Regions from separate parts of the Bacillus sp. S10(2024) genome, predicted to be linked through region 1. Evidence: riboswitches for the same ligand, from Rfam matches in the RefSeq annotation. Region 1 holds a riboswitch; each other region holds the start of a gene.
What was found. Region 1 has a riboswitch for S-adenosylmethionine ahead of mtnW (2,3-diketo-5-methylthiopentyl-1-phosphate enolase). Riboswitches for the same ligand answer to the same signal wherever they lie in the genome.
Positions count from the first base shown of each region.

Region 2: another riboswitch for S-adenosylmethionine. It lies ahead of AB1280_RS18425 (bifunctional O-acetylhomoserine aminocarboxypropyltransferase/cysteine synthase); the one in region 1 lies ahead of mtnW (2,3-diketo-5-methylthiopentyl-1-phosphate enolase).
Region 3: another riboswitch for S-adenosylmethionine. It lies ahead of AB1280_RS10690 (Na+/H+ antiporter NhaC family protein); the one in region 1 lies ahead of mtnW (2,3-diketo-5-methylthiopentyl-1-phosphate enolase).

Region 1 is NZ_JBFLUR010000002.1:297,208-301,486, forward strand. Features, by position in the region: gene AB1280_RS01680 (methylthioribulose 1-phosphate dehydratase) at 1-365, opposite strand, end outside; gene AB1280_RS01685 (2-hydroxy-3-keto-5-methylthiopentenyl-1-phosphate phosphatase) at 362-1,021, opposite strand; gene mtnW (2,3-diketo-5-methylthiopentyl-1-phosphate enolase) at 1,018-2,262, opposite strand; SAM riboswitch class I at 2,328-2,434, opposite strand; gene AB1280_RS01695 (pyridoxal phosphate-dependent aminotransferase) at 2,486-3,676, opposite strand; gene AB1280_RS01700 (carbon-nitrogen family hydrolase) at 3,780-4,279, shown strand, end outside.
Region 2 is NZ_JBFLUR010000002.1:3,612,125-3,616,403, reverse strand. Features, by position in the region: gene AB1280_RS18435 (homoserine dehydrogenase) at 1-76, opposite strand, end outside; gene metA (homoserine O-acetyltransferase MetA) at 220-1,125, opposite strand; gene AB1280_RS18425 (bifunctional O-acetylhomoserine aminocarboxypropyltransferase/cysteine synthase) at 1,106-2,401, opposite strand; SAM riboswitch class I at 2,494-2,597, opposite strand; gene AB1280_RS18420 (enoyl-CoA hydratase) at 2,785-3,156, shown strand; gene AB1280_RS18415 (chloride channel protein) at 3,789-4,279, shown strand, end outside.
Region 3 is NZ_JBFLUR010000002.1:2,077,568-2,081,846, forward strand. Features, by position in the region: gene AB1280_RS10680 (PspA/IM30 family protein) at 4-654, opposite strand; gene AB1280_RS10685 (flagellar basal body rod protein) at 698-1,054, opposite strand; gene AB1280_RS10690 (Na+/H+ antiporter NhaC family protein) at 1,250-2,560, opposite strand; SAM riboswitch class I at 2,658-2,763, opposite strand; gene AB1280_RS10695 (DUF402 domain-containing protein) at 2,900-3,427, opposite strand; gene gltP (glutamate/aspartate:proton symporter GltP) at 3,631-4,279, opposite strand, start outside.

The DNA of each region.
Region 1 (4,279 bases):
ATAATTTCTTGATTGCAGAGTACAACTTCTTGATCGTATACGTTCGTAATGACATTATTATCAGTCGTATGAATGTGTAAGACACATGCAGCATTTGTCAGGTTATAAATGTGAGTGTGCAGCAGTGTTTCGGCAGAAGGGCGTAAATTAGTTTCTAAAACAGGATTGCCGTGTTGATCAACTAACAAAAAGTCATCCGGTGTTGTTTTTGTTTTATCTCTTCCACTTGCTGTAACGAGAAAGGTAAGAGGATTATCACTCACTTTTATTGAAATGTTACCGCTTGTTGCTGGAAACCAATTTCGGTCAGTTAATTCTTTTTTCAGTTCACTCAGTTCTTGCCACTGACGAAAGAGCTGTCTCACTTTATCACCCCTAACAATTTTTCTACTTCGTTTTGTATATTATGAAATGTTTCAAATGGTATATAAGGAATATGGTGTTCTATACATTTAGTAATCAAAAAGTCACGAGCAAATACTTTGTCAGCAAGTTTTGCTGCTTGAAAATCTGTAATAGAATCACCAATTACAATTTTAAAATCGCCTTGTGAGCTTAAATTACGAATAAGCGTTGATTTACAGAGACCACATTTATTTTCACAATGTTCATCGCACGAATGCGGCCAATTTACTTGAATTGTGTCATTGGAAAAATCAGTTGTATTACAGTAAATGTTGTCAAAATCAACAAGTCCTTCGAGAAGAGGATAAACAAAAAAGTCCATTCCCCCTGATATGATATAAAGTGAGATATTATTTTTTTGTAAATAATGTACAAATTCTGTAAAGCCAGTACGAATGCATGCGGTTTCTTTTATAAAAGTTGTAATTTTAGCCTGTAAACTTGAAGGTAATAGAGAAAAAAGTTTTCCTACACCTTCTTGAATAGAAAGTTCTTGCGATAAAATTTGTTGTTTAATAGTTTCGGCCTCTGGTGGAGCAAATTGTTGCATAATGGAAACAATATTATCGTTATTTGTAACTGTGCCATCGAAATCACAAAAAATTTGAATGCTCATGCTTTTACCTCTTTAGCTGGATTGCCCCATAGGCGCAAGGCAGCTTGTAAATAAGAGTCATCACTCTTATGAAGCGGCGTGTTTGTTAATGCTGCATCGATAGCAGCTCGAAATGCTTTTCCGCCCCCCTGTGCGCCGGATGGGTGGCCGTGAATACCGCCGCCAGCATTAATGACACATTGCTCACCGAAGTCACGAATGAGAAGTGGAACAAGTCCTGGATGAATGCCAGCAGATGGAACAGGAAAGCTACGCTTAAAGGGTTCGTTTTCATCTGTAAGTGCTTTAGCTAAATAAAGTGCTTCTTCTTGTTGTAAAGCGACATTTCCATATGGTGATGGAAACAATGAGAGATCTGCACCAGCATAGCGAAGAAGCTTGCCAAGTAATAAAGATGGAGAAAATCCGTATAATCTAGATGCTATGTAAGTTCCGCTTACTGCTGGATGTGCCATAATTGGGATAGAAATATCATTGTCTTCCGCTAAAGCTTGCAACACATCAAGTCCATATGCAAATACGTTGAAAAGTAATAGATCAGCTCCAGCAGCAACGGCTTGTTTTGCCTTTTCTTTTAAATCATAAGTCCGTCCTGAAAGATTAACAGCATATAACGTTTTATGACCATATGTTTCATAAACAGATTGTAATACTTCTTTTCCGGCGTGAATCCGTTCTGACAGTGGTGTTAACGGATTATCAAATAAAATTTCATCATCTTTTACAATGTCAACACCGCCGCTTGCTTGATCGCGAAGCTGTGTTTTTAAATAACCGATATTCCGGCCGATCATTCCTTTGAAAATACTCATGAGAAGAGGTCGATTGTGAACATTTAAATTGTTTCGTATTTCATCGATGCCAAATTTAGGACCAGGGAAGCTCCTTTTGATTTCATCAGAAAATGTTAAATCAATTAATTTAATTTCTCCGTCCAAGGATAATTTCCCGAAAACAGTTGTAAAAATGGCTGGTAAGTCGGTTGTGAAGTTAGCAGCTGGATAGTGAATTTTAATCAGTCCACGTGTTACTTTTTTATCAAGATATATGTTTGTTTTTTCATCATCTTCTAATTTTTCTACGCTAACGACTGAACCTTTATATTGTTTTAATTGTTCTTGTAGCAAATGGGGTAAGTGTGTCCACGAACCAACTGTTAAACCGAGAGCAATTTGCTCTGCTTTTTTGATTAAATTATGAGAATCATCGTGAATGAAGTAAGTTGCTGTTATTCCGCTCATTTTCATAACCTCCTAGTTGAATAAAAAAAACCTCTCAGCTAAGGAGAGGTTTTTTTACAACCAGCTCCTTATCTGTCAGCGTAACGCTGCGAGAATTAGCACCGTGCCTACATAAAGTAGATCGGTTGCCGGGTTTCATCGGGCTCGTCCCTCCACCAGCTCTTGATAAGAAGTATTTGGAAATGTTTAAAAATTTTAATAACTGAATTTTGACAGAGAATTTTTACGTTGTCAATGATTTTTTGAAAATTTTTAATTTAGCAATTCTATGAACTGCTTCTTGAAGGCGTTCCTCTGAATGTAATAAACCGACGCGAATATAACCTTCCCCGTGTTTTCCGAAGCCGATGCCTGGGGCGACAGCAACGTGCGCTTGTTTTAATAGTACATCAGCAAATTCCTCTGACGTATACCCATCTGGAATGGGGAGCCAGGCAAAGAAAGAACCTTTCGGTGAAGTGACATTCCAGCCGATAGAACGACAAGCAGTAATAAAAGCATTTTTTCGAGATTCATAGCGCTCTACGAGTTCATCGACACAAGTTTGCGGGCTTAATAATGCTTCGCGAGCAGCTTCTTGTACAGCACCAAAAATACTAACATACATATGATCTTGTAATAAGTTAATCGTTTCAATAACACTTTCATTCCCAACGGCAAACGCGATGCGCCATCCTGCCATATTATATGTTTTTGATAACGTATAAATTTCAATACCAATATTTTTTGCCCCATCGATTTGTAAGAAACTCATCGGCTTTTTAGTATCAAAACCGATGGCGCCATACGCGAAATCATGGCAGACTAAAATGTCATGTTTGTTTGCAAACGATACAGTTTCCTCAAAGAATTTTGTTGTTGCAACGGCTCCGGTTGGATTGTTTGGATAGTTTAAAAACATTAATTTTGCTGCATCGGCAGTTTGTATATTAATCTTTGTATAATCAGGTAAAAATTTATTTTCTGCTAGTAGTGGCATTGTAGCAATCTTTGCCTTTGCTAAGGATATCCCTGATAAATAGTCTGGATAACCTGGATCAGGAACAAGGATTGTATCATTTGGATTCGTAAAACAAAGTGGTAATTCAACTAAGCCAGCTTTCCCGCCAAATAGAATAGCTATTTCTGTTTTCGGGTTTAATTGTACACCGTATTCACGCTCATAAAATGTAGCGACAGCCTCTTTTAAACTTTCATGTCCTCGAAATGGAGGATATTTATGATGAATCGGGTGTTCTGCTGCACGTTGTAATGCTGATACGATGTGTGCTGGTGTTGGTTGATCTGGATTTCCTTGCCCTAAGTTAATAACATCATGACCAGCCTGCATTACTCTATTTACTTTGGCGACAAGAGAAGCAAAAAATTGTGTTGGTAATGATGTTAATATCTCAGAAGATTGAAAATGTTTCATACTTTCCACCTCTTTTGAAAGTTGTTGCAATTATAGTGACAAATGATATAATCTTTCCAACTTTTTGTAAAGAAAAAAATAAAAAGGAAGAAGGAAGAGCGTAATGAAAATTGCTTGTGTACAAATGAATATCAGTTTTGGTGATGTTGCAAAAAATATAGAACATGCTGAAACAAAAATAAACGAAGCGATGAAGGAAAATCCAGATGTTATTGTATTACCAGAGTTATGGGCAACAGGTTATGATTTAGAGCGTCTTCCTGATATTGCTGATCAAGATGGCAATTATACGAAATGGTTATTAGCGAAGTGGAGTAAGCAAAATGGTATAAATATTGTTGGGGGTTCGATCGCAAAGCAGACAGAGAATGGTGTTACAAATACGATGTATATTAGTGATCGAACCGGAAACATTGTGGCTGAATATAGTAAAGTGCACTTGTTTCAGCTGATGGATGAGCATAAATATTTGATTGCTGGAAATGAAACGGGGCATTTTCTATTGGAGGGTATACCATGTGCAGGAACAATTTGCTATGATATTCGTTTTCCAGAGTGGGTGCGCGTTCATACTGCGCATGGGGCAACCGTGTTATTTGTTGT
Region 2 (4,279 bases), 3.3 Mb from region 1:
GATGATCTTCAATAATGCGCACGACACCGCTTCCTACAGTTCCAAGACCTAATAGGCCAACTTGAATTTCGTTCATAGTACTGTCCACCCCTTTAAAAATTGTATTTAGGTGCCATTATATAAGGTCAGATCATAAAAAACAATATATTTAGAACATTCTGAATAATAAAGATCGTTCTTTACAAAGAAAACGTTACCACGTGTTATGCTCAACTTCCTTTACAAAATATAAGGAGTTTCCTGATACACATAGTAATTCAACCAATTTGAGAATAGTAAATTTCCATGACTACGCCACCTTACTACTGGATTTTCCAAAGGATTGTCATGCTTAAAATAATTTTTGGGAATAGCAATATCCAATCCTCTTTGCTGATCGCGCTCATATTCTTGCTTTAATGTCTCACAGCTGTATTCACTATGACCAAGAACAAAAATATGCTTTCCATCTTTATTTATAACGAGATGAACACCGGCTTCTTCAGATGTCGCTAACACATCAAGCTCCTGTACGCGTTGAATATCAGATGCCCGTACTTCTGTATGACGAGAATGCGGTGCAAAAAAGCTTTCATCAAAACCGCGTAATAGTTTCACATGCTCCTGCTGCACTTCATGTTCAAATACCCCAAACATCTTTTGTTCTAGCGGATATTTCGGAACGTTGTAGTGATAATACAATCCTGCCTGCGCCCCCCAGCAAATATGAAGCGTTGATGTGACATGTGCATTCGAATACTCCATAATTTGTTTCAATTCATCCCAATAATCTACTTCTTCGAAAGGAAGTGTTTCAACCGGAGCACCAGTAATGATAAGTCCGTCAAATTTTTCTCCTTCAATATCACGAAATGTTTTATAAAAGCTTGTTAAATGCTCCTGCGTTACATTTTTTGCTGTATGGGACTCCATATGAAGTAAGTGGATATCGAGTTGAAGCGGTGTATTCCCAATTAAACGAAGCAACTGCGTTTCTGTTTCTTGTTTTGTTGGCATTAAGTTTAAAATAGCAATCTTCAAAGCACGAATATCTTGCGTTTCTGCTCGTTCTTTCGTCATCACAAAAATATTTTCATTTTGCAATACTTTACGAGCTGGTAAATCTTTAGCAATGATGATCGGCATACTGTTTTCCTCCAGAAAGTGCTGCCCCTAAATCAGCAATAATATCCGCCGCATCTTCAATACCAACTGATAACCGAATTAAATCAGGTGTTACACCTGCCAAACATTGCTGCTCTTCTGTAAGCTGACGATGCGTTGTGCTTGCAGGATGAATGACACAAGTTCTTGCATCTGCAACATGCGTCACCAATGTGGCAAGCTTCACATTTCCAATAAACTGTTTAGCAGGTTCAAGGCCGCCCTTTATTCCAAATGTTAAAACACCGCTCGCACCTTTCGGTAAATATTTTTGCGCCAATGCATAATTTTCATTACTTTGAAGTCCAGGATAATTGACCCACTCAACGCATTCATGCTGCGATAACCACTGTGCAACGGCTAGTGCATTTTGGCTATGACGCTCCATGCGAAGATGCAATGTCTCTAAGCCAATATTGCTCATGTACGCATTGAATGGGCTCATACAATTTCCATAGTCTCTTAATAACTGTACACGAGCTTTCACAATATATGCCGCTTGCCCAAACTTGTTCACATAACTCACACCATGATAGCTTGGATCTGATTCAACAAATTCAGGGAATTTACTCCAATCGAAATTCCCTCCATCAATAACAATGCCGCCTAGTGAGCTTGCATGACCATCGATATATTTCGTTGTAGAATGAACAACAATGTTTGCACCATGTTCAAATGCATGACATAAATACGGTGTCGCTAATGTATTATCCACAATAAACGGTACTCCAAGCTCTTTTGCCGCATCAGAAAACTCTTTAAAATTCAGTACATTCATCGCTGGATTCCCAAGCGATTCCGCATATACAAGCTTTGTTTTCTCATTTGCGAGAGCAACAATTTCATCAGCAGATAAGTTTGGATTAAAGAACGTGACCTCAATCCCAAGCTTTTTAAGACTAACTGCAAATAAATTAAATGTACCGCCGTATACTGTTGATGAGCAGAGCAAGTGATCACCACTGCCACAAATATTTAATATTGCTAGCATAATTGCAGCTTGCCCTGATGCCGTTGCAACCGCACCAACGCCGCCTTCTAACTCTGTGAGCTTTTGCTCAAAGGCCGCAAGCGTCGGATTTCCAATACGCGTATAAATATATCCTTCCGCTTCCAAATTAAAGAGGGCCGCTAAATCATCAGAAGTATCATATTTGTACGTCGTGCTTTGATAAAGCGGCAAAACACGCGGCTCACCATTTTTTGGCGTATAGCCACCTTGCACACAAATCGTTCCTTTTCCCCATGATTCTTCCATTTCTCAATCTCCTTTCTTTTATAAAAAATAAAAAACTGCTCCTTTCCTTAATAAGAAAGAAGCAGTTTAGATAAACGCTCGCCATGTAGCCTTTCTTATCTTTCAGGAAATACCTGCAGGATTTAGCACAATTCCGATTTACGGCTGTTGCCAAGGTTTCATAGGGCCCGTTCCCTCCACCTATTCTTGATAAGACATATGCAATTACCGATGATTTTATAGAAATTATTTCCTTATGTCAACTTTTTTTCTGAATGTTCTTAAAATATTCCATTAATTCCCCCATCATTTCCACCACCAGACTTTACCGAGTAAAGAATATTCTGTAAAATTCAAGGTATGAATGACAAATCATTCACAAACCAATAGGAGGCGATACATACATGAAAGTCGGGGAAATGTTAACTTTTGAAAAATCATTTACGAGAGAAGATGTAGAGCTATTTAGTAAAATTTCTGGTGATGCCGGTGAACACCATGTCGTTCCAGATGAACATGGACGCGTAATGGTACAAGGATTACTAGTTGCAACATTACCTACGAAAATTGGCGGCGATTTAAATTTTATCGCAAGAGATGCGGAATTTACTTTCTTACGTCCAGTCTTTACCGGAGATACCGTTCGATGTGAAGTCACACTTACTCATCACGAAGAACAAGCAGATCGAGTAATTGCCGTTTCAAAGGCAGAATGCTTTAATCAAAACGGTAAAAAAGTGTTGGAAGGATCTTTTCAAGGAATTATTCGTCAATAATTAAAGTAAAACTTCCATCAGTGGGGGATGCTTCATCCCTCACTGATAGAAAACCTGCCCCGCTTATTTTTTTACTTCTCTCTAAACCGTGAAATGAGATTTTACCACCTACCACTTTCCAGAGACACAAATAACATATATACATGAATTTATTATATGAATAGAATGAAATAGGGCTTTAAATTTGAAAAAATACAGGAAATGTTCTATTTTAAGATAAAAAATACATTTTAAAAACCTTACTTACTATGTAAAATGAAAGAGTTATATTTTATTCATTATGGTAACCCTGAAAATACTATTTGCAACAATGTTATACCTTATATAAATGTTTCTACATCACTTATTATAAAGTGATCTTTTTTCTTTATAGGGATACTTTCAAAACTTAAGTTGATTGGTATATCACTGTGCCCCCTACACATTTTTCATATGAATTTCAAATAAAATTCATATAAACCCTTTAATATTAAACACTATAGGTAATTCTCTATCTTTTGTATCAATTCTCTTCAATAAGTTCTTTATAAAAATGGAAAAAGAACTGTTATAACATTTATAAGTATAATTATTTTCGTATCAAAATCCCGAATTTTTTCATAACAGAATATAACATAAAGGAGGCATAAAAAATGGAAATTAGGAGAGGCATGCATTCTTTACTTATCATGTACGGTATGTTTCTAGGTGCTATAGTTGGTGCTACAGTCTGGTTATTTTTAGTTACCACAAATGCTGGAATTCATTTTATTTGGGGATATTTACCTAAGGAATTTTCATTACCACCTTATTACACAATTTGTGTAACAGTGCTTGGCGGTGTTCTTGTCGGACTGTCACAAAAGTACTTCGGTACATGCCCGCGTTTAATGCCAGAGGTAATGGGTGAATATAAGAAAACAGGTAGGATTGAGTACCGTTTTGTGCTTCAATCTACGTTAACAGCTATTATTGTTTTAATATTTGGTGCAAGTTTAGGACCGGAAGCAGCACTTGTTGGAATTATCGGTGGACTTTGTACGTGGGTTGGCGATCGTTTTCATTTTACTTTAAAAGGAATGAAGGGACTAACTGAAATTGGAATTGGCGCTACTTTAAGTGTTATTTTTAATGCACCATTATT
Region 3 (4,279 bases), 1.8 Mb from region 1:
TACCTATTTGTCTAAAGATACTTCTTTTTTTCCTTTCATTTCGCGTTCAAGCTTTGCAATTTTCATATCAAATGTGTCACGTTCATAACCTTCATTTATGCGAAGCTCTAAATCACGAATGTGATTTTCAATTTCTTCGAAGCGTAAAAATGGATTATTTTCATCCATCTTATGAAGAGCCGTATTCATACGGCGGTTTGCATGTGCCATATTTTCACGTGCCATTAATTCCATACGTTTTGCATTCATTTCTTTTAATTTATTTTTCATTTCAGATAGACGACGTTCTAGCTCATCTATTTGTTCTACAACCCCTTCATACATTTTTTCTAAGCGAGCAACTTGCCCTTCGTAGTATGCTACTTCTTCTAATGCACGTTCATGTAGTTGCATTTCTCCTGCTTCCCTTGCAATTACAGCTTGTTTGGATCTCTTGTTTACGAAATAACGCGCCCCTTCAAGCTCATGAGCAAAATTAGATTTTAATGTTTTGTGACGCTCAATTAATTTTTCAATTTTTGTTACCTCGCGCTCACTATTACGTAAATATTGATTTAACATCGCAATTGGATTTTTTCTTTCTTTCTCGTCTAATACATTATGAAAATCTGCAAGTACTGCATCTCGTACACGTCCGAATAATGATTGTTTCATTTTTAATCTTCCTCTCTTCTACTCTATTATTTTTTATTTCATATTAGTTATTTTTCATTAATTTGTTCCACTCATCTTCAAAATTGTTATACGGCTCCGAGCTATCTGAAGCAGCATCTACTACATGTTTCTCTTTTTTCCATTCACGGTATCCATAATATAGAACGACTAATGCCACAATACCGATTAATGCTGGGGAATGGGACAGGGCAATTGACAAGCCGATTAAACCGACAATACCCCAAGCTAGTTTTCCAAAAAATGATTGTGCTCGCACAAATGATTTATAGCTCCAATACACAATCCCTGCTCCAATCGCTAATCCTACAATACCAGCAAGACTTCCAAGAGCAATTAAAGCCAAAATACCGGCTGCCATAAACGCTAAAAATTGTTTCATCTTGTGCTTGCCTCCCTTCGTTTTGATACTCTTATCTTACCTATCTTTTCATTTTTCTATAACGAGCTTAAGAACCGTTTTTCTCTCAGACTTAAGTCCTATTTATTATCAGACCTATTTTTAAAGTAAGATGAAATCAGTCGTTATATCTAAACCAAAAGAGGATGCCTACTATAAGACATCCTCTTCTGATTATTATGCTATTTTTTGATATTCCTTTTTCTCAGGCGAAAGACGCGGAAAATTAATGACAATTGAGATAATACCGCAGACAGCAACTAACATTGGATAAAATGAGTATGGTAATAATTCAATTGGTGAAAGTGAAGCAAATCCTGCCGCCGTTAACATTTGTGCACCGTATGGGATTAATCCTTGCACACTACAAGAGAATAAATCTAACAAGCTCGCCGATTTTTTCGGATCAATATTATATTGATCTGCAACATTCTTTGCTAGTGGACCTGTAAAAATAATAGAAATTGTATTATTTGCTGTGCACATATTTGTCATACTTACAAGACCAGCAATTCCGAATTCTGCACCTTTTTTTGAACGAATATTACGTGTTAGCACATTCATTAAATAATGAATGCCGCCGTTATATTGAATAATTCCAACCATTCCACCGATTAAAATCGCTAATAATACCATTTCCATCATACCATTAATTCCTACTGTGACACTTTTAAAGAAACTTGCTAATGTGTAGCTTCCATCTACCATGCCAATAATACCAGCTAACACTGTTCCTCCTGATAATACAACTAGTACGTTACATCCAAGCAGCGCTGTAATTAACACCCCTGCATACGGTAAAATTTTCACCCAATTAAACGCATGTGCTGTCATATTTGTATGAGTGCCTAACGTAAGAACGACTAACAGTACACTCGTAACAATAGCAGCTGGTAATACAATTAAGAAATTTGTTTTAAATTTATCTTTCATTTCCGTTCCTTGTGTACGTACAGCTGCAATTGTCGTATCTGAAATAAAAGATAAATTGTCGCCAAACATTGCACCACCAACAACTGTTGCCATAGCAAGCGCCATAGAAATATCCGTGTGTCCACTAATCCCTACTGCAATTGGCCCTAATGCTGCAATCGTGCCCATTGATGTTCCCATTGCTAATGAAATAAATGCACCAATAATAAACAGTCCAGCAATTAAGAAACCTGGTGGCAAAATAGAAAGAGCTAAGTTTACCGTTGCTTCAACAGCGCCCATACCTTTTGCAGTTTCAGAAAATGCACCTGCTAACACAAAGATCAATACCATAATCATGATATCTGGATTTCCAGCCCCTTTAGCAAAGCGTTCAACCTTTGTAGTAAAGTTTTCTTTCCTGTTCATTACTAATGCAGCCGCAACTGCAATTAAAATAGCAACCAAAATTGGTAATTTATAAAAATCCCCTGTAATTACACCAGAACCAATAAATAATGCTAAAAATATGCCAAGTGGTAATAATGCCAATGCATTTCCTTTTGTTTGTTCCAAAGTTATACCCTCTCCTATTTCTAAACCTATCCTTCACAAGAGCGAAAAAGACCTCTTCTGAAGAGAAGAGGTCTTATATATCATATAAGAAACACTCTTCTCATCTATCAAGCATACCGCTTGCTGGATTTGGCACAGCACTCTATTATGAGTCCGCTGCCGAGGCATCTTAGGGCCAGTCCCTCCGCCTCTCTTGATAAGAAGGTTTCATATTATATTTTTGTGTAAATCAATCTTTTTCTACTTTAATCGTTGCAGGAGAAAATGTCAAATATTATTTCTATCAAAATAGTTGGTATTTTTTTGATATTATAGAAACAGAAAATAAAGTAACAAATATCAGCAACAATCTTTTATTTTTTGAATTTCTGTTTCTAAAATCGAAAACCATAAAAATTCTTTTTCTTCAATTTTTTTCATAATCCACTTTGCTGTATTCCAAGCTAAATTATACTCCTCTTTTGAAATGTCTCCGTCCATATATGCTTTTTCTAACTCATCTTCATCTAATAAATACATTTTCTCATTTGCTAACATGACAACATCTAAATATAAATCATCGAAATAAGGCAGTCCTCTTTCATCCATTTTATACTCTTTTGCAACATCAATATAATATTGAACAAGCTCTTTTTTCTCATTCAGCATCGCTGTAATGGCAAAATTTTTTCCATTTATGAAATATTGGATCCAAGTATAACCATTTTGCGCAATACAAATCTTCCGATTATTATACTGTTTATAACTAGGCTCTCTCACTTGCTTTATAAGTAATATACCTAACATACCGTCCTGTACATCTTTTACCGCATACGTTTTATCAATTAGCCGTTTCCATGATGAGCCATCTCCATATTTACGTTTCATCCTCATTACTCCTTATTCCATATAGAAATTCATTTAAATTTTTTTCATATAAGTCGCTGCTACGTAAAACAAAACATGATCTGCACTTGCATTCTCTCTTTACTTTAATTATTACACGTGGCAGAAACGGACTTGAACGCTCCTTAATTCGTATGTATATAGAAAAAAGACCTTCACGTGCACCGTGAAGGCCCTTCTATCATTTAAGCTACTTGCTTCTCTGAAATCTCTTTCAAATAAGCTTGTCCTTTTTCTGCGTCATACTGTCCTTCCCATTTAGACATAACAACTGCAGCTAATGAGTTACCTACTACGTTTACTGCAGTACGTGCCATATCTAAAATACGGTCAATACCAGCGATAAACGCTAAACCTTCAGATGGAATACCTACTGTATGAAGCGTTGCTAATAATACAACGAATGATACGCCCGGTACACCAGCAATCCCTTTTGAAGTAACCATTAAGACAAGAAGTAATGTAACCTGTTGTGTAATCGATAAATCAATACCATACATTTGCGCTAAGAAAATCGCTGCAATTGCTTGATATAACGTTGAACCATCTAAGTTAAATGAATAACCAGTTGGAATAACGAAAGATGTGATTGCTTTCGGGCATCCGAAACGCTCCATCTTTTCCATAATCTTTGGTAGAACCGTCTCTGAGCTTGCTGTAGAATATGCTAAAATAAGCTCGTCTTTTAAAATCTTAAAGAATTGGAAAATATTAATTCCAAATAACTTTGCCGTAAGACCTAATACAACAACAACAAAGAAAATCATTGATCCATAAACTACAATAACTAATTTACCTAATGGAACTAATGACGCTACACCAAACTTAGAAACC